One region of the Streptomyces sp. NPDC042102 genome, then DNA from elsewhere that is predicted to be linked to it. Evidence: riboswitches for the same ligand, from Rfam matches in the RefSeq annotation. Region 1 holds a riboswitch; each other region holds the start of a gene.
The links. A riboswitch is a leader RNA that binds a small molecule or an ion and turns the genes downstream of it on or off. The one in region 1 is predicted to bind cobalamin.
Positions count from the first base shown of each region.

Region 2: it holds a riboswitch for cobalamin, as region 1 does, so the genes downstream of both, metE (5-methyltetrahydropteroyltriglutamate--homocysteine S-methyltransferase) here and ACZ6KO_RS17955 (energy-coupling factor ABC transporter permease) in region 1, are expected to answer to the same signal.
Region 3: it holds a riboswitch for cobalamin, as region 1 does, so the genes downstream of both, ACZ6KO_RS27180 (ABC transporter substrate-binding protein) here and ACZ6KO_RS17955 (energy-coupling factor ABC transporter permease) in region 1, are expected to answer to the same signal.
Region 4: it holds a riboswitch for cobalamin, as region 1 does, so the genes downstream of both, ACZ6KO_RS16955 (ribonucleoside-diphosphate reductase subunit alpha) here and ACZ6KO_RS17955 (energy-coupling factor ABC transporter permease) in region 1, are expected to answer to the same signal.

Region 1 covers NZ_JBVJDL010000003.1:1,020,314-1,026,008, forward strand. Annotated here, with positions in the region: gene cbiQ (cobalt ECF transporter T component CbiQ) at 1-564, opposite strand, end outside; gene ACZ6KO_RS17950 (energy-coupling factor ABC transporter substrate-binding protein) at 569-946, opposite strand; gene ACZ6KO_RS17955 (energy-coupling factor ABC transporter permease) at 946-1,641, opposite strand; cobalamin riboswitch at 1,670-1,888, opposite strand; gene ACZ6KO_RS17960 (AfsR/SARP family transcriptional regulator) at 1,885-4,821, opposite strand; gene ACZ6KO_RS17965 (hypothetical protein) at 5,046-5,695, shown strand, end outside.
Region 2 covers NZ_JBVJDL010000004.1:736,822-742,516, reverse strand. Annotated here, with positions in the region: gene metE (5-methyltetrahydropteroyltriglutamate--homocysteine S-methyltransferase) at 1-2,216, opposite strand, end outside; cobalamin riboswitch at 2,385-2,611, opposite strand; gene ACZ6KO_RS21410 (AfsR/SARP family transcriptional regulator) at 2,830-3,906, shown strand; gene ACZ6KO_RS21405 (PLL family lectin) at 3,970-5,643, shown strand.
Region 3 covers NZ_JBVJDL010000008.1:69,203-74,897, reverse strand. Annotated here, with positions in the region: gene ACZ6KO_RS27185 (FecCD family ABC transporter permease) at 1-659, opposite strand, end outside; gene ACZ6KO_RS27180 (ABC transporter substrate-binding protein) at 656-1,900, opposite strand; cobalamin riboswitch at 2,156-2,346, opposite strand; gene arsM (arsenite methyltransferase) at 2,454-3,395, opposite strand; gene ACZ6KO_RS27170 (ArsR/SmtB family transcription factor) at 3,507-3,875, shown strand; gene ACZ6KO_RS27165 (aquaporin) at 3,880-4,620, shown strand; gene ACZ6KO_RS27160 (arsenate reductase ArsC) at 4,639-5,061, shown strand; gene ACZ6KO_RS27155 (hypothetical protein) at 5,670-5,695, opposite strand, start outside.
Region 4 covers NZ_JBVJDL010000003.1:795,968-801,662, forward strand. Annotated here, with positions in the region: gene ACZ6KO_RS16950 (ribonucleotide-diphosphate reductase subunit beta) at 1-285, opposite strand, end outside; gene ACZ6KO_RS16955 (ribonucleoside-diphosphate reductase subunit alpha) at 285-2,678, opposite strand; cobalamin riboswitch at 2,825-2,962, opposite strand; gene ACZ6KO_RS16960 (Uma2 family endonuclease) at 3,077-3,661, shown strand; gene ACZ6KO_RS16965 (YbdD/YjiX family protein) at 3,728-3,922, opposite strand; gene ACZ6KO_RS16970 (carbon starvation CstA family protein) at 3,919-5,695, opposite strand, start outside.

The DNA.
Region 1 (5,695 bases):
GGTCGCCGCCAGTCCGGCCAGCGAACGCCACACCGCCGCCCGGTGGGTGTGCCCCAGCCGGGCGGCCTGCGCCCGGCGCACCTTGGCCAGCGAGTCCAGGAGCAGGAAGGCGATCCGGTACATCACCAGCGCCACGTCCACGACCGGCGCCGGCACCCCCGCCCGTACCAGCCGCGGCAGCACGTCCGACATCGGTGTGGTGAAGGCGAACAGCAGCACGCCGAGCGAGGCCGCCGAGGTGCGCAGCAGCAACTCCGCGGCCAGCCGCGGCCCGTCCGGGGCCGGCGCGACCCAGCCCGCCGGGCCGCCCACCGCGAACAGCAGCGGCACGGCGCCCGTGCAGCAGAAGCCCAGCGGAATGCGGAAGGCCCGCCACAGCTGCCGCCGGCCCACCCCCGCCGGGCCCAGCAGCACGGCCAGGGTGGCCGCGCCCACCAGCGGGGCGCCGGGCCACGGCGGCAGGCAGACGGCCGTCACCGTCAGACCCAGCCCCAGCAGGGCCTTCTCCAACGGGTGACGGCCCCGCCAGCGGCTGCTGTGCGCGGCGGCGTCGATGGGGAGCACGGGCTCAGGACTCCGCGGACCCGGCCGCCGCGGTCACGGCGGCGCTCTCCCCGGCGCCCGCCGTCCCCGTCGTACCGGCCGCCTCCGCCGCGCCCTGGCGGCGGCCCTTGCGCAGCCCGAAGTAGTACGCGAGCACGCCCGCGCCGATCGCCGCCTGGAGGGCGAACAGCGCCGACTCGATCTCCGCGGACGGGGGTTCGTACAGCGGCGAGAACCACGGCTCGTAATCCGGCTTCAGCTCGGTGATCGCCGCCTCCGCCTGCGCGTCCGCGCCCGTGAACGGCTCCTCCTTGCCCTCGCCCAGCCCCAGCGCGAGCGGGAGCACGGCCAGCGCCGCCACCAGGAGCAGCAGCAGGGTGTTGATCTTCGCGTTCCTCGACATCAGACCGCCGCCTCCTGCTTCGACTTCGACCCGGTGAGCTTCGCGACGCCCAGCCGGATCAGGTCCGCCTTGCTGGACCGCATCAGCAGCCGCATCACCAGCACCGTCAGCAGGCCCTCGCTGACCGCCAGCGGGATCTGCGTCACCGCGAAGATCCCCCCGAACTTCGCGAGCGCGCCCGCGAAACCGGAGCCCGGGTCGGGGAACGCCAGCGCCAGCTGCACGCTGGTGACGCAGTACGTGACCAGGTCGGCGAAGAACGCGCCGAAGAAGACGGTCACCATGAGCGGGACGCCGGACCTGCGCAGCAGCCGGTAGACCGCGTACCCCGCCCACGGGCCGGCGATCGCCATCGAGAAGACGTTCGCGCCGAGCGTGGTCAGGCCGCCGTGCGCCAGCAGCAGTGCCTGGAAGAGCAGGGTGATCGTCCCGAGCACCGCCATGACCGGTGGCCGGAAGAGGATCGCGCCGAGCCCCGTCCCGGTCGGGTGCGAGCAACTGCCCGTGACGGACGGGATCTTCAGCGCGGACAGGACGAAAGTGAAGGCCCCGGACGCGCCGAGGAGCAGGGTGCTCTCCGGGTTCGCCTTCACTTCACGGGTCAGCGCGCGGACGCCGTGGACGACGAAGGGAGCGGACGCGGCGCCCCAGGCGGCCGCGTGCAAAGGGGGCAGGAACCCCTCGGCTATATGCATGAGCGGGAGACCTCTCCAGCACCTCGTGGATGGACAACGCACCCCGGCCGGTCTCCTGGCTCACGGGTACTGATGCCCTGGCTCCGCCTTCCCAGGCGGTGCGGATCATCCCGCCGCCGCCCAGTGGCTTCCCGCTGGGGGGTCCCCTGCCGCGGGCAGGGGGAGGAGCCGGACTTCCCGATCACAGTGGCGAGGGCCGCACCGGTTTTCCACCGGTTTCCCGAACACCAAGGCCTGTTGACCCTACGGCACGGACGGCACCGCGGCCAGCGCCGCCCGCAGTTGCTCGAGCAACGGCCGTGCGTTCATCCGGCGGCAGCCCTCCTGGGCCTCCTCCAGCAGGGCCCGCGCGGCGGCCGTCTCGCCCGCCGCGAGCAGCGCCCGGGCCAGCGGCGGTACGGCGAGGGCGTGCACCAGGGTCTGCCCGGAGCGCCGGCCCAGCTCGTCCGCGGCCCGCAGCTGCCGCAGCGCCTGCGCCGTGTCGCCCCGCTCCAGGGCGATCCGGCCGAGCCCGATCCGGGCCGCCGACTGCCCGGCGAGGTCGCCGGAGCCCTCCGTATGGGCCAGCACCTCCCGGAAACCGGCCGCCGCCTCCGCCAGCCGGCCGCGTACGAGCTGCGCGTCGGCGACCCAGCGCAGCATGCACATCCGGGGCCAGGCGGCGCCGCCGCGCACCGCGACGGCCAGGGCCTCGCGCAGCACGTCGAGGGCGCGGGCGCTGTCGCCCCCGGCGAGCAGCACCTGGCCGATCCCGCGCAGCGCGTGCGCGTGCCCGTACCGGTCGCCGGCCGCCTCGAAGACGGGGGCGATCCTCCGGCAGCGCTCCAGCGCCTCGGGGAGCCGGCCCTGCACCCGGTCCAGGTACGCCAGCACCCAGCCCGCGTACGCCGCCCCGTGCGCGTCCCCCAGCTCCTCGAACAGGCGCTCCCCGGCCGCGACCGTCTCGCGCGCCGGCCCCCACTCCACCCGGCAGGCCCGCAGCCGGCCCAGTCCCACCAGCATCAGGGCCTGACCGGTCCGGTCACCGGCCGCCAGCGCGGCGGCGAGCGCGCTCTCCTGCACCGTCTGCCACCCCGTCAGGTCGCTGCGCAGGTCGAAGAGGTACTCCCCGGCGGCGGCCAGCTCCCGGCAGGCGTACGGATCGACGGCGGCCGCCTGCCGTACGGTCGCCACCAGCGCCTCCCGCTCGGCCCCCAGCCAGCGCACCGGCTCCGCCCGGACCAGCGCCAGCACGCCCGGCTCGGGCTCCCACCCGGCGGCCATGCGGCCCAGGCCCGGGTAGTCCAGCCCCTGGTGGGCCCGGCGGCCCGCGCGGACCAGGGCGACCCAGCAGCCGAGCGCCCGGCGCAGCGCCGCGTCCGCCGGTCCGGGGGCGGCCAGTTCGCGGCCGAAGGCGCGGACCAGGTCGTGCAGGCGGTAGCGCAGCTGCCCGGCCTCGTCCCGCCCGGCGACCTCCAGCAGATGGGCGCCGACCAGGGCGTCCAGGGCCTCCTCGGCGCGCGCCGGGGGCCGGTCGAGGAGGGCGGCGGCGACCCAGCCGGCACAGTCCGGCGCGTCCAGCACGGCCAGCGCGCGCAGCAGGGCGCGGGCCTCGGCGGGCAGCGCCCGGTAGCTCAGCCGCAGCCCGGCCCGGACGTCGGCCCCGTGGTGCGCGAGCTCGTCCAGCCGCCCGCGCTCGTCGCGCAGCCGCGCCGCCAGGCGCGCCAGTTCGCGGTGCGGGGCGGCGGCGAGCCGGGCGGCGACCACGCGCAGGGCCAGCGGCAGCCGGCCGCACAGCGCGACCAGTTCGCGCGCCGCCCCGGTCTCCCCGGCGACCCGCCGGTGCCCCACGACCCGGCCCAGCAGACCGAGGGCGTCGGCCTCGGCCAGCACCGGCAGGGTGAGCGCGAGGCGCCGGTCCAGCCCGGTCAGCCGGTGCCGGCTGGTGACCAGCACCGCGCAGCCCGAACCGGCGGGGCCCGGCAGCAGCGCCCGTACCTGCTCCTCCCCGGCGGCGTTGTCGAGGACGACCAGCACCCGCCGGCCGGCCAGCAGGCTCCGGTAGAGCGCGGCCCGCTCCCCGGCTCCGGCGGGCACGCACGCCCCGTCCACGCCGAGCCCGCGCAGGAACCCGGCCAGCACCTCGGCGGGGTCGGCGGCCCCCTGGTCCGCCCCGCGCAGATCGACGAACAGCTGCCCGTCGGGGAAGTCCTCGCGCACGCCCCGGGCGACCTCGACCGCGAGTGCGGTCTTCCCGATCCCGGCCTGCCCGGTGACCACGCACACGCCGCCGCCGGCCGCGCGCAGGGCGGGCACCAGGGCGGCGGCCTCCACGACGCGTCCGACGAAGGCCTCGGTCGCGGGCGGCAGTTGGGCGGGCACAGGGGCGACGGGTGCCGGCGGGACGGGGGCCACGACCGCGCCGAGCGGCGCGGGCGGCGGCGGCCCGGGCGGCGGGTCCGGGGCGGGGTGCGGGGGCGGGGCGTCCGCCAGTAACGCGCCGTACAGGGCGTGGAGTTCGGGCCGCGGGTCGAGTCCCGTCGCGTCCGCGAGGCTGCGCCGGGCCCGGGTGAAGCAGTCGAGCGCCTCGCCGCGCCGGCCCGACCGGTACAGGGCCAGCATGCGCAGCTCCACCAGGCGTTCGCGCAGCGGGTGTTCGGCGGTGAGGGAGGCGAGTTCGCCGCACACCTCGGCGTGCCGGCCCAGCTCCAGGTCGGCGGCCAGGCGCCGTTCCAGACAGTCGAGCCGCTCCTCCTCCAGCCGGGCCGCGGCGGCCTCGAACAGCCGCCCGGCCAGCCCGCCCAGCGCCGGGCCCCGCCACAGCTCCAGGGCTCCGGCGAGCAGCGGCCGGGCCTCGGCCGCGGGCGCCGTCCCGGCCGCCGCCCGCAGCCGGGCGAACTCCCGTACGTCCAGCACCGCCGGGCCCGGCTCCAGGGTGAGGCCCGCCTCCGAGCGGGTCACCGTGGCACCCGTACCCGCCAGCAGCCGGCGCAGCGACGCGGCGACGTTGTGCAGCTGCTCGCGGGCCGTGGCGGGCGCGTCGTCCCACACCGCCCGTGCGAGTCCCGCCACTGGGACCGCCCGCCCGGCCTCCAGCAGCAGCGCCGCCAGCACCCGTCGGCCGCGCGGCCCGCCGAGCGGCAACGGCCGCCCGTCCAGGGTCACCTGGACCGGACCCAGCAGGGCGAAGACCAAGGGCATGGCGCACTCCGTGGCGGACGAGTGGCCGGCGGACGGGCTGCCGGTGGGCGCCGATCGTAACGTCCTTCCACGCGGCCGGCGCAGGGGTTCCTCCACACTCCTCGCCGTCGTCGCGGGGCGCCGGGCGCACGGGGGACGCGGGGGTGGCCGGGTCCCGGCCCCGCCGGCCTCCCCGGGTGGAACGGCGCCCCTTCCCACCCCGCACGGACGAGAGGACGACCCCCATGCGTACCCGCACGCGCACCGCCTCCCGGGGCGCCGCGCTGCTGACCGTCGCGCTGCTCGGCCTGGCCGGGCTGACGGCACCCGACGCCCACGCCGGCCGCGCGCCCGGCCCGGCCGCGATCACGGCACCCCCCGGCTCCTCCGGGGCCGCCGTGCCCGGCGGGCCGGCCGTCGCCGTCGCCATGGGCGACAGCTTCATCTCCGGCGAGGGCGGCCGCTGGCTCGGCAACACCGACCGGTACGCCGCCTCCCGCAACGGCACCGACCGGGCCTGGACCGGATCCGGCTACGACCCGGGCCGGGTCTACGGCGCGAGCGGCGCCGTCGGCGGCAACGACCTCGGCTTCGGCACGATCATCGGCGACTGCGCGTACGACTGGTACTTCTCCCGGCTGTGCTGGAAGAAGCAGGACGCGGTCGTCCCGCGGATCGGCGACCTGGTCAAGTCGGTGGCCACCGCCCGCGGTACGGACTTCCTCGACCTGCGGGACGCGCTCGCCGGCCACGAGGTGTGCTCGCTCGGCGTGGCACAGGTGGGGCAGGGCGGACCCGACCCGCGCCGCGCGGAATGGTTCCGCTTCCTGGACCACGCCGACACCCAGGGGACGCTGGAGGAGTCCATGCACCCCAACGCCTACGGGCAGCGGGC
Region 2 (5,695 bases), on a different contig from region 1:
GGGTTGACCCACAGCCGCTCGGCCGGGATGGCCTCCAGCCCCTTGCGCAGCAGCGCGGCGGCCTCGTCGGTGCCCGGGACGCGCGGGGAGTGGATGTCCCAGACGCCCGGGCCGGCCTCGCGCGGGTAGCCGTGCTCGGCCAGCTCACCGGCCACCTGCATGTGCGAGCGGGTGGCCTCCAGGCTGATGACGTCGGCGTCGAGGTCGTCGATGGCCTGGACGATGTCGCCGAACTCGGCGTAGCACATGTGCGTGTGGATCTGGGTGTCCGGCCGGACGCCGCTGGTGCTGAGCCGGAAGGACTCGGTGGCCCAGGCCAGGTACGCGGCGTGGTCGGCGGACCGCAGCGGCAGCGTCTCGCGCAGGGCCGGCTCGTCGACCTGGATGACCGGCGTACCCGCCGCCTCCAGGTCGTTCACCTCGTCGCGCAGGGCGAGGGCCACCTGGCGGGCCGTCTCGCCGAGCGGCTGGTCGTCCCGTACGAAGGACCAGGCGAGCATGGTGACGGGGCCGGTCAGCATGCCCTTGACCGGCTTGGCGGTCTGCGCCTGCGCGTACGTCGTCCAGCGCACGGTCATCGGCTCGGGGCGGGAGATGTCACCGGCCAGGACCGGCGGGCGCACGTACCGGGTGCCGTACGACTGGACCCAGCCGTGCTGCGTGGCGACGTAGCCGGTGAGCTGCTCGGCGAAGTACTGCACCATGTCGTTGCGTTCGGGTTCGCCGTGCACGAGGACGTCGATGCCGGTCTTCTCCTGGAAGGAGATCACCTCGCGGATCTCGTTCTCGATCCGCTCCTCGTACCCGGCCCTGTCGATCCGGCCGGCCCGCAGGTCGGCGCGGGCCACGCGCAGCTCGTCGGTCTGCGGGAACGAGCCGATGGTGGTGGTCGGCAGCACGGGCAGGCCGAGGTGGGCGCGCTGGGCCGCGGCGCGCTCGGTGTACGGCTGGGAGCGCCGGCCGTCCGCGTCGGTGATCGCGGCGGTACGGGACCGGACCGCCGGGTCGTGGGTGATGGCGGAGCCGGCACGGGACGCCAGGTCGGCGCGGTTCGCGGCGAGTTCGGCGGCGATGGTGTCGGTGCCCTGGGCGAGGCCGCGGGCGAGGGTGGCGATCTCGGCGGTCTTCTGGCGGGCGAAGGCCAGCCAGCGCCGGATCTGCGGGTCGATGTCGCGCTCGGCGGCGGCGTCCAGCGGGACGTGCAGGAGCGAGCACGACGCGGCGACGTCGACCCGGTCGGCCAGCCCGAGCAGGGTGCCCAGGGTGGTCAGGGACTTCTGGTAGTCGTTGATCCAGACGTTGCGGCCGTCGACCACGCCCGCCACCAGCCGCTTGCCCGGCAGCCCGCCGACCGCGGCGAGGGCGTCCAGGTTCGCGGCCGCGGAGTCGGTGAAGTCGAGGGCCAGGCCCTCGACGGGTGCGGCCGCGAGGACCTGGAGGGCGTCGCCGAGCCGGTCGAAATAGGAGGCGACCAGCAGCTTCGGCCGGTCGGCGGCCGCTCCCAGCTCGCGGTAGGCGCGCGCGGCGGCGTTCAGCTCGGCCGGGGTGCGGTCCTGCACCAGGGCGGGCTCGTCCAGCTGCACCCACTCGGCGCCGGCGGCGCGCAGGTCGGCCAGCACCTGGGCGTAGACGGGCAGCAGCCGGTCCAGCAGGGTCAGGGGCTCGAAGTCGGCTGCCACGCCCGGGGCGGGCTTGGCGAGCAGCAGATAGGTGACCGGGCCGACGAGGACCGGGCGGGCGGTGTGCCCGAGAGCCAGGGCCTCCTTCAGTTCGGCGACCTGCTTGGCGGAGTCGGCGGTGAAGACGGTGCGGGGGCCGAGCTCGGGGACCAGGTAGTGGTAGTTGGTGTCGAACCACTTGGTCATCTCCAGCGGGGCGACGTCCTGGGTGCCGCGCGCCATCGCGAAGTAGCCGTCGAGGGCGTCGGCCTCGACCGCCGCACGGTGGCGCGCGGGGACGGCGCCGACCATGACACTGGTGTCCAGGACGTGGTCGTAGTACGAGAAGTCGCCGGTCGGCACCTCGTGGATGCCGGCCTCGGCCAGCTGCCGCCAGTGGGTACGGCGCAGGCCCGCCGCCGTGTCCCGGAGGGCGCCGGCGGTGACGCGGCCCTTCCAGTAGCCCTCGATGGCCTTCTTCAGTTCGCGGTTCTGCCCCTGGCGGGGGTAGCCGTACACGGTGGCTCGTGCTGCCGCGGCTGCGGGCTTCGCTGTCACGGAACTCTCCTTCGCGAGATGTGTCCAGAAACGTCCCGGAGACGGGACGCGGACGCGAAGGAACGACAGAACGCGCGGACCACGCCGCGGTGGACCACCGCACGTGCCGCTCGCCTTGTACGCCGACCCGCCCACGAGGTCACCGGGATCTCCGTACGCGGAAACGGTTCCGCGCACGGGCAACGGGCAGGTCTTCGGACTCGCGGGCACGCCGGCCTCTGCCGAGGCAGGCCCCTACTGGCCGTCGCTTCCCAGGACCGGTCTGGCGGTCCCAGTGCGTATGACGGCGGTCGTTCCCGCTCACCGCTGCGGGGCAGTCCCGGATTCCCACCGGGTTCCCTCTTACGACGCATCCCGCCTGGCGGACGGGGCGAACCAGCTGCCCCGCCAGCCTAGAGGCCCGGATCGCTCAGCGGCGAGCATGTGTCCAACATCCGGACGTCGCCGAGGGCAATCTCCCCGCCGGGAGCCCGACTTCCCGTTCCGGAAGGGGCCGGGGCTCCGTCGCCGCGCGTGTCACTCCGGATCGTTCCGGATGCCTTCCCCCGCGCGACGCCCCCTACGTTGTCGACGGCGCCCGCCCGACCGACCAGCAGGGAGCCGGGGAGCAGTGATGCCGACGACCGCCGCCACGGACCGCCCGACCGCCGCCGCCCTCGGGCGGCAGGAGCGCGAGGTGCTCGCCGCGGTCGGGTGCGGCCTGCGGGACGACGAGATCGCCGCCGCCCTCGCCGTCCCGGAGGGCGTCGTCGCCGCGGACCTCGCGCGGATCCTCGTCAAGCTGGGCTTGCGCGACCGGGCCGCCGCCATCGTGCACGCCTTCGACAGCGGCCTGATCGTTCCCGGACGCGGCCCCCGCACCCGGCCGGCGAGCCCCGCGGCGCCGGCCGGCCCGAGGGTACGGATCTCGCTGCTCGGGCCCCTGCGGGCCTCCCGGGACGGGCGCCCACTGGAGCTCGGGCACCTCCGGCAGCAAGCCGTGCTCGCGGCGCTGGCGTTCAGCACGGGCCGGACGCTCAGCCGTCGGGAACTCCTCGACGACGTCTGGGGGATGGAGCCGCCCGCCACCAACGTGATCCCGGTCTACGTCTACCGACTGCGCAAGGCCCTGCGCCTCGGGGACGACCCGGACTCCGTCATCGAACGCGCCCGGTGCGGCTACAGGCTGGTCTCCGACGCCGTCGACGTCGACGTGGCGCACATGGAGGAACTGGTCACCGGCGTCGCGGCGGCCGAGCGCGCGGGCGAGCGGGCCGAGGCGGTCCGGCTGTGCGCCCAGGCGCTGGCGCTGTTCCGCGGAGAACCCCTGGCCGGCGTGCCCGGGCCGCTCGCCGAACTGGAGCGGCTGAGGCTGACCGAGCGCCGGATCGCCATCGCCCGGCGGAAGGCCGAGTGGCAACTGCGGCTCGGCCGGGGCGCGGACGCGATCGCCGAGCTGTTCCCCCTGACCGCGGCGCACCCCCTGGACGAGCAGCTGGCCGCGACGCTGATGCGCGCGCTGTACCTCGACGGCCGCCAGGCCGACGCCCTGACCGTCTTCGACGTCGCCCGCCGCCGCCTCGCCGACGAGCTGGGCGTACCTCCGAGCCGGCTGCTGCGCCGCACGCGGCTGACGATCCTGCGCGGCGACGACGCCCTCGGCCCGGGGCCTTCCGGCAACGCCGCGACCGCGCGGCGCCGTCACCCGTAGCCCGGCCGCGCCCCTCCCTTCCCCGCCCCCCGCGCACCACTTCCCACGACAGAGAGGCACACCATGGCCGGAACAGGCCTGTCCCGCATGCTCTCCAGACTCGCCGTCATCACCGGCTTATGGGCCCTGCTCATAGGCCTGACCGCCCCGGCCGGCCTCGCCCGCGCCGTGCCCGTCCCGGGACCGGGTGACGACCGGTACGGCGTCTCCCGGTACTTCATGGGTCCGGAGGGGACGGTGAGGGGCATGGTCATCCCCACCGTCCCGTGTGATCCGGCCGGCCCGTCGGCCACCGACGCCGTCATGGCCGACCAGCTCAACCCGCAGCTGAACGCGAAGATGGCCGGCCATCTCGACGCGTACAGGATCTCCTGTGCCCGCATGGTCACGCAGGCGGTGAAGGACCGCGGGCTGAGCCCGAGGGCCGCGACGATCTCCATCGCCACGATCATCGTCGAGGCCAGCATGAACAACTACTCCGCGGCCGTCGACCACACCAGCCTCGGACTGTTCCAGCAGCAGGACTGGTGGGGCAGCCGCGAGCAGCGGCTGGACCCGACCTACGCCACCAACGCCTTCCTCGACGCGATGGAGCGGCAGTTCCCCGGCGGCTCCTGGAACAACTACGAGATCGGCCACGTCGCCTGGAACGTCCAGCAGCCGCGCGAGGACCTGCGCCACCTGTACGGCATCCAAGCCGGCGACGCGGCGCTGCTGGCCAACGCGCTGTGGGCGGGGACGAGCGGCGGGCCCGAGCACCCGTACGCCTCGGGCCGGGTGGTCGCAGGACGGTCGGCGGACGGCCGCCTCGAAGCCTTCGCCGCCGGCGCCGACGGCGTGTACCACGCATGGCAGACCTCGGTGAACGGCGCCTGGTCGCCGTGGCGCTTCGCGGGCGGTCCGCGCAACGCGCAGCTGGCGGTGGCGTCCAACGCGGACGGCCGGCTGGAGCTGTTCGCGCTGTCGGACAGCACGTTCGACCACATGTGGCAGACCGGGCCCAGCGCGGGGTGGTCCGCCTGGGCGAACTTCGGCACCGGAGGGTACCGGGTGGCGGCGGGCACCAACGCCGACGGCCGTATCGAGGTGTTCGCCTCCAACGCGGGCGGTGTGTTCCACCGCTGGCAGAACGCCCCCAGCGGCGGTTGGGCCGCCTGGGAGGGCACCGGCGGCGGCCCGGCCAACGCCCGCCTCGCCATGGAGAACGCGCCGGACGGCCGGCTCGAGGTGTTCGCGCTGTCGGACGCGACGTTCGGGCACCTGTACCAGACCGGCGTCAACGGCGGCTGGTCCGCCTGGGAGGACTTCGGCACCGGCGGAAAGGCCGTCGCCGTCAGCCACAACCAGGACGGCCGGCTCGAGGTGTTCGCGTCCAACGCCACCGGTGTGTTCCACCGCTGGCAGACCGGCCCGACCTCGTGGTCCGCGTGGACGGGCACCGGCGGGATCCCCGACGCCGAGCTGGCCACCTCGCGGTCGGTGGACGGCCGCGTCGAGGTGTTCGCGATCAACGCCACCACCGCGAGCCACGCCTGGCAGACCGGTCCGAACGCGGCGTACGCGCAGTGGGAGACGTTCGGTGGCGGTGGCACGACGATCGGTGCGGGCAACAACGCCGACGGACGCGTCGAGGTGTTCGGCACCAGCCACGCCGGTGTCTACCACCGGTGGCAGACCGGCTTCGCCAGCTGGTCGGAATGGGGCTGGCTGAACGACTCCGGTCCCGCGATCAACTAGGCACGGCACGGCACGGCACGGCACGGCCCTGCACGGACACGGCCCGTGCCCC
Region 3 (5,695 bases), on a different contig from region 1:
CTGAAACTGCCCAAGCCCCACATGACGAACTGCTGCGCGTGCTCGGGCCGGGCGTAGACCAGCATCACGCTGACCACGGCGGTGGCCGCCGACCCGATCATGACGCCGATGACGAGCAGGGTGACGGCGGACCGCACCCACTGCGAGAGGAGCAGGACGAGGGCCAGTACGGCGGCGGCCCCGAGTGAGGCGGCGAGGACGACGCCCAGCCGTCCCAGCCCGGCCAGGTTCCCGGTGAAGCTTCCGGCGACCCCGCCGGTGCCGACCACCACGGCGGCGACGCCCATGCTCGCGCCCGAGCTCACCCCGAGGGAGAACGGGTCGGCCAGCGCGTTGCGGAACAGGGTCTGCATCTGCACGCCCGCCACCGCGAGGGCGGCACCGACGGCGGCGGCGGTCAGCGCGCGCGGCAGCCGGACCTGCTCGACGATCACGGTCCATCGCGGGTCGTCGGCGGTGCCGCCGAACAGGATCCGCACCACCTCCGCGACCGGCACCGGGTGGGAGCCGGTCGCGATGGTGAGGACGAAGAGCAAGGCGGTACCGGCCGCGAGGGCGAGGACGACGGCGAGGCGCCGCCGCCCTGGCCGTACCGCCGGCCGCGGCCCCGGCGTGGTGTCCGGGGCGGCGGCCGGCGCGGTTGCCGTGTGCGTGCTCACGCCTTCGGCACCGGCTTGTAGAAGGTGAAGGCGTGGCCCTTCGCCTGGTCGGGGTGGATCAGCGCGAAGAGGTCGGCGAGGACCAGGTCCGGGCGCAGCACACCGCGCTCGAAGTAGTCGTTGCCGCCGCCGGGGCCGAGCGCCTTCTGGTTCGTCCACACCGCCCCGTCGGAGACCGCCTTCAGCTCCCCGTACCGGCTGTCGGCCTTGACCGCGTCGCCGGTGGACTCCCACTTCTTGTCGGCGATCCAGACCGGGGCCTGGCCGCCCTTGGCGTACACGGCCTCGAAGTTCAGCTGCACGTTGCCGGTGCCCGCCTCGCCGGCCCAGGGGTAGGTACCGCCCGCATCCTTGATCAACTGGGCGGCGTAGCTGCCGCCGGCGGGCATGTACCACGTGCCCTGGTACATCGTGCCGGGCAGGACCTCGACGGGCTTGCCCGCCTTGACCGTCTCGGCGGCCTTGTCGGCGACCTTGCGGTAGTCGCCCTCGATGGTGTCGAACACCTCGCCCGCACGCTTTTCCGCGCCGGTGAGCGCGGCCATGGCCTTGACCCACTCGGCGCGGCCGAGCGGGCTGGGCTCCAGCCATTCGGCGTTGGCGACCACGGCGATGCCGGCCTGACGGAGCTTCGGGTACTGCGGGTCGTCGGTGCCCTGGGTCATGAGCACGTCCGGCTTGGCACCGATGACCGTCTCGGCGTTGAGGGTCCGGTCCTTGGCGTACTCGGTGACCTTGCCGGCCTTCACGCGCTCGATCACCTCGGCCGAGCTGATGTTCGCTGCGCTCGCCACACCCGTCAGCACGTCCAGGGTGCCGGTCTCGGTCAGCAGGGGCAGGTGGGTGGTGGAGGCGGAGTACAGGCTCTTGACGGGGACCGTGACCGCTTGCGCGGAGGCCAGTTCACCGGTCAGCTGGGGCTTCGGCGCACCGCACTTGACCAGCACATACGATTCGGGCTTGCCCTTGGGGTACGGCTCGTTGACGGTGAGGACCTGGTAGCTCTTCTCGTACCGGAGCGTGAAGTTCTTGGCGTGCTTCACCGCCGACTTGACCGGGAAGTAGTCCTTGGCAGGGTCGAAGTCCTTGATGCATCCCTCCCCGGCGGCCTGGGCCTTCGCATCGGCGGATGGGCTGGAGTCGCGGCCACCACCGCACGCGGTGAGGGCGAGCGCCAGGGCGAGCAGGGCGGCCGTGGCCGCCGCCGGCCGGCGGCCGGGCGTGACTGGGTGTACGGACAAGGTGACTCCTGGTGGCGTGCGTGGGCAGCGCGAACCGGCGTTCCGGGGCGCGTGGCGCGGCGTACGGGAAGGGACCCGCGGGAGAAGGACTCCTGAAGAGGGGCCCGTTGGGAGGGTCGTCAGAATCCGGCCGAACGGGCTCGCGGCGCATCACACCGGGCCGAGAGGCCCGGACGGGCCAAGGGCCGCGCGAAGCCGCCGCCACACGTACGCAGGCACACGGGTGCCACCGCCTCTCCTGGGGAAATCCGCCCCGTACATCGAGGTGCGACGGCGTGAGTCTCCTGACTCGGGATCAACGCTTCTCCGGCCTTCCCACCCCTCGACGGGGCGGTGGCCATGGCGGAGTCGCTCCCCCTACACAGTGGCGGTACCGTGCCGGAATCCCACCGGCTTCCTCGTTCCGCCGTCGCTTGTCGGACGGAAGCATCGCAGAACCGGCCACCGCCCCGCCAGACCAACGGCTGTTCGACCAATCACAGAAAGCAGTGCTGCGATCCCGAACGCCGCTACGGGCACAGGGAGGTGGCCGTCGGCGGCACCTCGCACAGCATCACTCGGCGGTGTCGTCGAAGCAGCAGCCGTAGACCTGGTGGGCGCGGAGGGAGTCCTTGAGCAGGTGGTGGGCCGTGGCCTGGGCCAGCGGGTGGGTGGCGACCTCGTCCCGGAAGGTGCCCAGGGGTGCGTGGAGCGGGAGTTTTCCTTCCTCGACGAGGGTGCCGATGGCGGCCCAGGCGTCAGCCATGGCGGAGGGTTTGACGGCGCGCACGATGGCGGAGCGCATGCCGTCCGCGACGGAGTGCGTCGGAGTGATCTCGACGTCGGTGAACCCGGCGGATTCGAGCCCGCGGCGATACTCGCTGAAGGAGAGGGCGCCGGCGATGCAGCCGACGTAGTCGCCGCGCTCGGCCCGCTGTTCCGGGCTCAGGGTGTCGTCGGCGACGACGTCGGAGATGGCGATCCGGCCGCCCGGCTTGAGGACGCGGAAGGTCTCGGCGAAGACGGCCTGCTTGTCGGTGGACAGGTTGATCACGCAGTTCGAGATCACGACGTCGATGGTGTTCGCGGGCAGCGGGATCTCCTCGATGGCCCCTTTCAGGAACTCGACGTTCGTGGTGCCCGCCTTCGCGGCGTTGGCCAGGGCGAGGGCGAGCATCTCCTCGGTGATGTCCAGCCCGTACGCCTTGCCGGTGGGGCCGACGCGGCGGGCGGACAGGAGGACGTCGATGCCCCCGCCCGAGCCCAGATCCAGTACGCGCTCGCCTTCGTTCAGGTCCGCGACGGCGGTGGGGTTGCCGCAGCCCAGGGAGGCGGCGACGGCCTCGGCGGGCAGGACCTCGCGCTCGTCGGCGGCGTAGAGGGTGGAGCCGAAGTTCTCGTCGATCTCGACCGGCTCCGGCCCGCAGCAGGCGGTGCCGCCCGCGGTGACCTGGACGGCTGCCGCGGCGTAGCGGCGGCGGACGGTTTCCCGCGGGTTGGTGGACTGCTCGCTCATGACGATGACTCCCAACGGACGAGGTCCCTGCCCGGCCTGGCGGGACGAGCTTGCATCGATGTTTATCGATACAAGCTTGCGCCTTGGATCGAGGAACGTCAACATAGAGGCATGTCGAAACAAGAGCTTGTGGTCCTGGGGCAGGACGCCGACGGCTGCTGCGGCCAGATCGCTGCGGCCCCGCTGGACGAGGACCAGGCCACCGACCTGGCGAAGGTATTCAAGGCCCTGGGTGACCCGGTCCGGCTGCGGCTCCTGTCGATGATCGCCTCGCGAGAGGGTGGCGAGGTCTGCGTGTGCGAGCTGACCCCGGCCTTCGAGCTGTCCCAGCCGACGATCTCCCACCACCTCAAGCTGCTGCGGCAGGCCGGCCTCGTCGACTGCGAACGCCGTGGCACCTGGGTCTACTACTGGCTGCTGCCCGCCACTCTGGACCGGCTTGCCGCCGTCCTGAAGGCGCCCCGCAGGCTGCCGAGGTGAAGACGTGAGCGCGGACCCGGTGCCGCTCAGACGCCGCGTGGCGGCGGAGGCGGTCGGGACCGCGCTGCTGGTGGCGGTCGTGGTCGGCTCCGGGATCCAGGCCACCGAGCTGTCCCAGGACGTCGGCATCCAGCTGCTGGCCAACTGCCTGGCGACGGTCTTCGGCCTCGGCGTGCTGATCGCGGTGTTCGGACCGGTCTCCGGCGCCCACTTCAACCCCGTCGTCACCCTCGCCGCCCACCTCACGGGCCGCCGCTCCGGCGACGGCCCGTCCCCGAGGGACGTGGCCGCGTACGTGCCCGCCCAGATCACCGGCGCGATCACCGGCTCGCTCCTGGCCAACGCCGTCTTCGGTCAGCCCGTGCTCGCCCTCTCCGTGCATGACCGCTCCGCTTCGCACCTGTGGCTGGGGGAGGTCGTCGCGACGGCCGGACTGCTGATGGTCGCCTTCGGTCTGAACCGGACCGGCCGGGCGCACCTCGCCCCGGCGGTCGTGGCCGCGTTCATCGGCGCGGCGTACTGGTTCACCTCCTCCACCTCCTTCGCGAACCCCGCGGTCACCATCGGCCGGGCCTTCACCGACTCCTTCGCCGGGATCGCCCCCGCCTCCGTCCCCGCGTTCGTCGCCGCCCAGATCCTCGGCGCCGCCGCCGGCCTCGGCCTGCTCCTCCTTGTTTTCGGCCCGCCCGCCCGGCAGGCCTCCGACCGATCCGCGCCGATCGCCACCGTCCCCGCCTCCCGCTGAAGTCTGGAGCCCCCTGCCGTGAACCCGTCCCCCACGCGCCCGTCCGTGCTGTTCGTCTGCGTCCACAACGCCGGCCGCTCGCAGATGGGCGCCGCCTTCCTCACCCACCTCGGCCAGAACCGCGTCGAGGTCCGCTCCGCCGGCTCCGCCCCGGCCGGCACCGTCAACCCCGCGGTGGTCGAGGCCATGGCGGAGGTCGGCATCGACATCTCCGCCGAGACCCCCAAGGTGCTGACTGTGGAAGCTGTCCAGGCGTCGGACGTCGTGATCACCATGGGCTGCGGGGATGCCTGCCCGTACTTTCCCGGCAAGCGCTACCTCGACTGGACCCTCGACGACCCCGCCGGCCAGGGCGTCGCCTCGGTCCGGCCCATCCGTGACCAGATCGAGCAGCGCGTCCGTGGTCTGCTCGACGAGCTCGGGATCCCGGCAGCTGGGTGAGCGGACCATCAGCAGGACGTCGTCAACTGACGCGTTCGGGATGGCGATTGGCCAGTGTCTTTGAGACGGCGAATGCGCGAATCCACGGCAGGTTATGACGCAGGTCACTCAAAGTGCGTCTCGCGATTCGGGCCGGCTGGCTGTCCAGGTGCCGCAGGTGGTGTGCCAAAGGGTCCCCGGCCAGGGCATTCGCGGGAGTTGGGGCGCGTGGAGGGCACGGCAAAGGGTGAGAGGTCTAGACAATGACGAAGGCCCTGGTCGCTGACCAGGGCCTTCGTTCAAGAGCGGATGACGGGAATCGAACCCGCGCTATAAGCTTGGGAATCACCGATCTTGCCCGCGCCATCTGCCCTCTGACCAGCGGAAACAGGTCTCAGTCGGAAGGCTGAGGCTTGCCCCGGTGCCCGCCGTTGACCGCGATTCCCCGCCCTGTCTGGCACGCGTCTGGCACGGCGACCTTCCGACCTGTAGCTCTAGAAAGACTGGCCAGGTGCAGCCATACCGGCCCCTTCAAAGTCTTACGGGATGGCGCAAGTTGGGGGACGGAAGCGGGGGCTTGCGGTATCGCTGTGGTACCGCAAGCCAAGCCTTCACCGAACTTCGTGCCGCTATGGGATCCGGGCCAGCCGGCTGG
Region 4 (5,695 bases), 220 kb from region 1:
CAGGCGCGCCTCGGGGGAGTTGATGTGCTTGTAGAGCGTCAGCACCAGGTTGTTCGACACGATGGAGTCACCCGTCGCGAAGAACGCCACCAGGCGGCCGATCATGTGCTGCTCGGCCGGGGTGAGCTTGGCGAGGTCGGCGACGTCGGAGTGGAGGTCGACCTCCTCCACCGTCCAGGTGTTCTTGATCGCGTCCCGGTAGCGCTCGTAGAAGTCCGGGTAGCGCATCGGACGGAGCGTCAGCTCGAAGCCCGGGTCGAGAAGGTTCTTGTCGGAGCTGGGCATTACTGGCAGGCCTCGCAGGACTCGGGGTTCTCAAGGGAGCAGGCCAGCGCGTCGGCGTCGACGGCCTGCGGCAGCGGTGTGGCGGCGGCGGGGACGGCGGCCGCGCCCGACGCGGCGCGGGCGATCTTCGTCGCCGGGCGCGAGCGCAGGTAGTACGTGGTCTTCAGGCCCTGCTTCCAGGCGTACGCGTACATCGAGCTGAGCTTGCCGATGGTGGGCGTCTCCATGAACAGGTTCAGCGACTGGCTCTGGTCCAGGTACGGCGTACGGGCCGCCGCCATGTCGATCAGGCCGCGCTGGGGGATCTCCCACGCCGTGCGGTACAGCTCGCGGATCTCGGCCGGGATCCAGCCGAAGCCCTCGACCGAGCCCGAGGAGTCGCGCAGCGCCTCGCGGGTCTGGGCGTCCCAGACGCCGAGCTTCTTGAGGTCCTCGACCAGGTAGCCGTTGACCTGGAGGAACTCACCGCTGAGCGTCTCGCGCTTGAAGAGGTTGGAGACCTGCGGCTCGATGCACTCGTACACACCGGCGATCGAGGCGATGGTCGCCGTCGGGGCGATGGCCAGCAGCAGCGAGTTGCGCATGCCGCTGGTGGCGATCCGGGCGCGCAGCGCGTCCCAGCGCTCGGGCCAGTGGTGCGTCACACCGTAGTGGTCGGGGTGCAGCACGCCCTGCGCGGTACGGGTCTGCTCCCAGGCCGGCAGCGGGCCGTTGCGCTCGGCCAGGTCGGCCGACGCCTCGTACGCCGCCAGCATGATCCGCTCGGCGATCTTCGTGGAGAGCTCCTTGGCCCCGGCGGAGTCGAAGGGGAGCCGCAGCTTGAAGAAGACGTCCTGGAGCCCCATCGCGCCCAGGCCCACCGGACGCCACTTGGCGTTGGAGCGGCCGGCCTGCTCGGTCGGGTAGAAGTTGATGTCCACGACGCGGTCGAGGAAGGTCACGGCGGTGCGGACGGTCTCGTCCAGCCGCTCCCAGTCCATCTCGCCCGTCTCGGCGAGCACGAACGCGCCGAGGTTGACCGAACCGAGGTTGCAGACGGCCGTCTCGCCGTCGTTGGTGACCTCGATGATCTCGGTGCACAGGTTGGAGGAGTGGACCACCGTGCCCGGCAGCGCGGTCTGGTTCGCGGTGCGGTTGGAGGCGTCCTTGAACGTCATCCAGCCCTGGCCGGTCTGCGCGAGGGTACGCATCATGCGGCCGTACAGCTCCCGGGCCGGCATGGTCTTCTTGGCCAGGCCCGCCGCCTCGGCCTTGACGTACGCGGCGTCGAACTCGGCGCCGTACAGGTCGACCAGCTCGGGCACGTCGGACGGGGAGAACAGCGACCACTGGCCGTCGGAGTTCACGCGGCGCATGAACTCGTCCGGGATCCAGTGCGCCAGGTTCAGGTTGTGCGTACGCCGGGCGTCCTCACCGGTGTTGTCGCGCAGCTCCAGGAACTCCTCGATGTCCGCGTGCCAGGTCTCCAGGTAGACGGCGGCGGCACCCTTGCGCCGGCCGCCCTGGTTCACGGCGGCGACCGAGGCGTCGAGGGTCTTCAGGAACGGGACGATGCCGTTGGAGTGGCCGTTGGTGCCGCGGATCAGCGAACCACGGGCCCGGATGCGCGAGTACGACAGGCCGATGCCGCCGGCGTGCTTCGACAGACGCGCCACCTGGTGGTAGCGGTCGTAGATCGAGTCGAGCTCGTCCAGCGGGGAGTCCAGCAGGTAGCAGGAGGACATCTGCGGGTGCCGGGTGCCGGAGTTGAAGAGGGTGGGGGAGGAGGGCAGGTAGTCCAGGCGGCTCATCAGGGCGTAGAGCGAGCCGACCTCCTCCACCGCGCGCACGCTGTCGTCCTCGGCCAGGCCGCAGGCCACGCGCAGCATGAAGTGCTGCGGGGTCTCGATGACCTGACGGGTCAGCGGGTGGCGCAGCAGGTAGCGGCTGTGCAGGGTGCGCAGGCCGAAGAAGCCGAAGCGGTCGTCGGCGCCCTCGGCGAGCGCGTGCTCGACCAGCGCGTCCAGGCGGGCGGCGTGGGCGCGGACGAACTCCACGGTGCGGTCCGCGATCAGGCCCTCGCGGTGGCCGACCTCGACCGAGGCGGAGAAGGAGGTGGCCCCCTGGCCGGCGGCCTCGTCGGCGATGGCCAGCGTCAGCAGCCGGGCGGCGAGCCGGGAGTACGCCGGGTCCTCGGAGATCAGCCCCGCGGCCGCCTCGGTGGCCAGCCCCCGCAGTTCGGCCTCGTCCGACGTGGCGCTGCGGCCGCGCAGGGCGGCGGCGGCGACCCGGCCGGGGTCGGTGTCCGGCAGATCGGCCGTGAGGTCCGTGAGGGTGCGCAGCAGCGCGGCGCCGGGGCCTTCGGCCTCGGGCAGGTCGGACTCGGCGCGCGGTGCGGAAGGCGCGATGGTCACGGGGGGAGCTCTCCCTCGCTCGGCTCCGGTCACCGGCGGACGCGGGCACGAGGGCGCGCATGCGGGCGTGACGGGAACACGTGGCACCGCATGGCGTCCACCGGCCCAACCGCGAGGCCCGGACGTGGTCGGCACCCGGGACGGTCGACCCGGGCGCACCGTCGGCAGGTCCTCGGACTCGCGGCGTGCCCCTCCTGACGAAAGGCGCACTTCATACCGTTGCGGGACAGTTCCGGATTCGCACCGGATTCCCCTGCGGCGACAGCGAGGATGAGCATACATGTGGGGGGCGGTGGATGCGTGACCCCCCAGATGTTGTGTCGCCCGCGACGCGGAGTCCCTATGACGTACCTCTCCGCTATCGTCGGAGGCAGACCGTCCAGGAAGGCGAGCGAGGCATGACCGTGATGACTCACCGACCGCACATGCCCATCGAAGACTTCGAAGCCTTGGCGCGGATAGCGGCGCGCGAATCAGAGGGGGCGCGGCTGGAATTCATTGACGGGGTACTGAGGAGCAAGGCCATGCCGGACGGGGATCACGACCGGATCGTGGTGTGGCTTGCGCGCGTCTGCATGCAGTTCCGCCCCGAGCAGTGGCTCCACGTCGAACGGGGGCTGAAGGTCGAGCGGTACCGCGGGGGGCGGGCACGCCCGGACGCCTCGCTCGCCCCGGACGGGGCGTTCGAGGGCCAGGGCGAGTGGGCCGACCCGTCGCCGGTGCTGATGGTCGTCGAGGTCACCTCGTACGACTCCGACACCGACGAGCGTGATCGCAAGGAGAAGCCGCGCGCCTACGCGGAGGCGGGTATCCCTGTTTACCTCTTGATCGACCGGGACGCCTGTCTGGTGAGGGTTTACAGCGAGCCGAACGGTGTTCGCTACGTGAATGTGCGCACCCTTGCCTTCGGTCAGGACGTCGAGCTCCCTGACCCCGTCGGCATCACCCTCCAGACCGAGGCCCTCAAGGACTGGGTGCGCTGACCCTCGCCCCCCCCGCACCGCGAAGGGCCCCGCCGGTACGCCCGGCGGGGCCCTTCGCGTGGCCGTTCAGCAGCAGCGGAAGCCCTCCCGCGGGTCCGCCTCGCGGGCGTCGGTGCGGGCCCGCTCGAAGGCCCGCCGGGTCATGACCTCCGTCCCCGGGTCGTGCGCGCGGGCGTGGGCGACGTACCGGTCGTACGCCGCCTCGCCCGAGAACTCGCGGACGAAGTACCGGACCCGGGCGAGCGCTGCCCGCACGCTCACGAGGACACCGGTTCCTTGACCTTGCCGCCGCCGGAGTCGTCGAGGCCGGCCGCGGCCAGCTCCGCCTTCTCCTCCGCCGTCGGGAAGAGCCCGGCCGGTGCGACGATCTTCGACTCGGTCCACGGCACCTCGGAGAGCCGTACCGTCTCGGGGCTGGCGATGGCCTTGAAGCAGACCCGGGCCGCGTCCACCAGCACGATGATGATCAGCACGGCGAACAGCGCCGAGAGCACGCCGTCGACCGTGGAGTTGGTGACGACGGTGTGCATGTCGTCCATGGTCTTGGCGGGCGGCAGCACCTTGTCGGCGTCGATGCCGGCCTGGTACTTGTCGCGCTGCGCGAAGAAGCCCACGCGCGGGTCCTCGGAGAAGACCTTCATCCAGCTCGCGCTGAGCGTGACCGCCGCGTCCCAGGCCAGCGGGACCGCCGTCACCCAGGCGAACCGCAGCCGCCCGGACTTCACCAGCAGGGTGGTGCACACGGCCAGCGCGACGGCGGCCAGCAGCTGGTTCGCGATCCCGAACAGCGGGAAGAGCTGGTTGATGCCGCCCAGCGGGTCCTTCACGCCGACCCACAGGAAGTAGCCCCACGCGCCGACGACCAGCGCGCTCGCGAGCCACACACCGGGCTTCCAGCTGATCTGCTTGAACGGCTTGTAGACGTTGCCCAGCATGTCCTGGAGCATGAACCGGCCCACCCGGGTGCCCGCGTCCAGGGTGGTGAGGATGAACAGCGCCTCGAACATGATCGCGAAGTGGTACCAGAACGCCTTCATCGACGCCCCGCCGAACACGGACGAGAAGATCTCCGACATTCCGAGTGCGAACGTCGGCGCGCCGCCCGTACGGGAGAGCAGGCTGGCCTCCTCGACGTCCTTGGCGGCCTGTGCGAGCTGCTCCGGGGAGATCGTGAAGCCCATGCCCGCGATCGCCTCGGAGGCGGACTGCACGGTGGTGCCGACCATGCCGGCGGGCGAGTTGACCGCGAAGAACAGGCCCGGCTCGATGATGCAGGCCGCGATCATCGCCATGATGGCGACGAAGGACTCGGTCAGCATCGACCCGTAGCCGATCATCCGGATCTGGGTCTCCTTCTGGACCATCTTCGGGGTGGTGCCCGAGGAGACCAGGGAGTGGAAGCCGGAGAGCGCGCCGCAGGCGATGGTGATGAAGACGAACGGGAACATCGACCCGGCGAAGACCGGGCCGTCGCCGCGGCTGGCGAAGGAGGTGACCGCGTCCATCTTCAGCGTCGGCATCGCGATGGCCACACCGGCGGCCATCATCGCGATCGTGCCGACCTTCATGAAGGTGGACAGGTAGTCGCGCGGCGCCAGCAGCAGCCACACCGGCAGTACGGAGGCCAGGAAGCCGTACGCGACCATCCAGATGACCAGGGTGGTCGGCTTGAGCGTGAAGAACTCCGCCCAGGAGGACTCCGCGACCCAGCCGCCCGCGACGATCGCGAGGAGCAGCAGCACCACGCCGATGAGCGAGACCTCGGTGACCCGGCCCGGCCGCAGCACGCGCAGGTAGACGCCCATGAAGAGGGCGATCGGGATGGTCATGCCGATGGAGAACACGCCCCACGGGGAGTGGGCGAGGGCGTTGACGATGACGAGCGCGAGCACGGCCAGCAGGATGATCATGATGGCGAACACCGCGATCAGCGCGGCCGCCCCGCCGAACGGGCCGATCTCGTCCCGCGCCATCTGGCCGAGCGAGCGGCCGTCGCGGCGGGTGGAGAAGAAGAGCGTGACCATGTCCTGCACG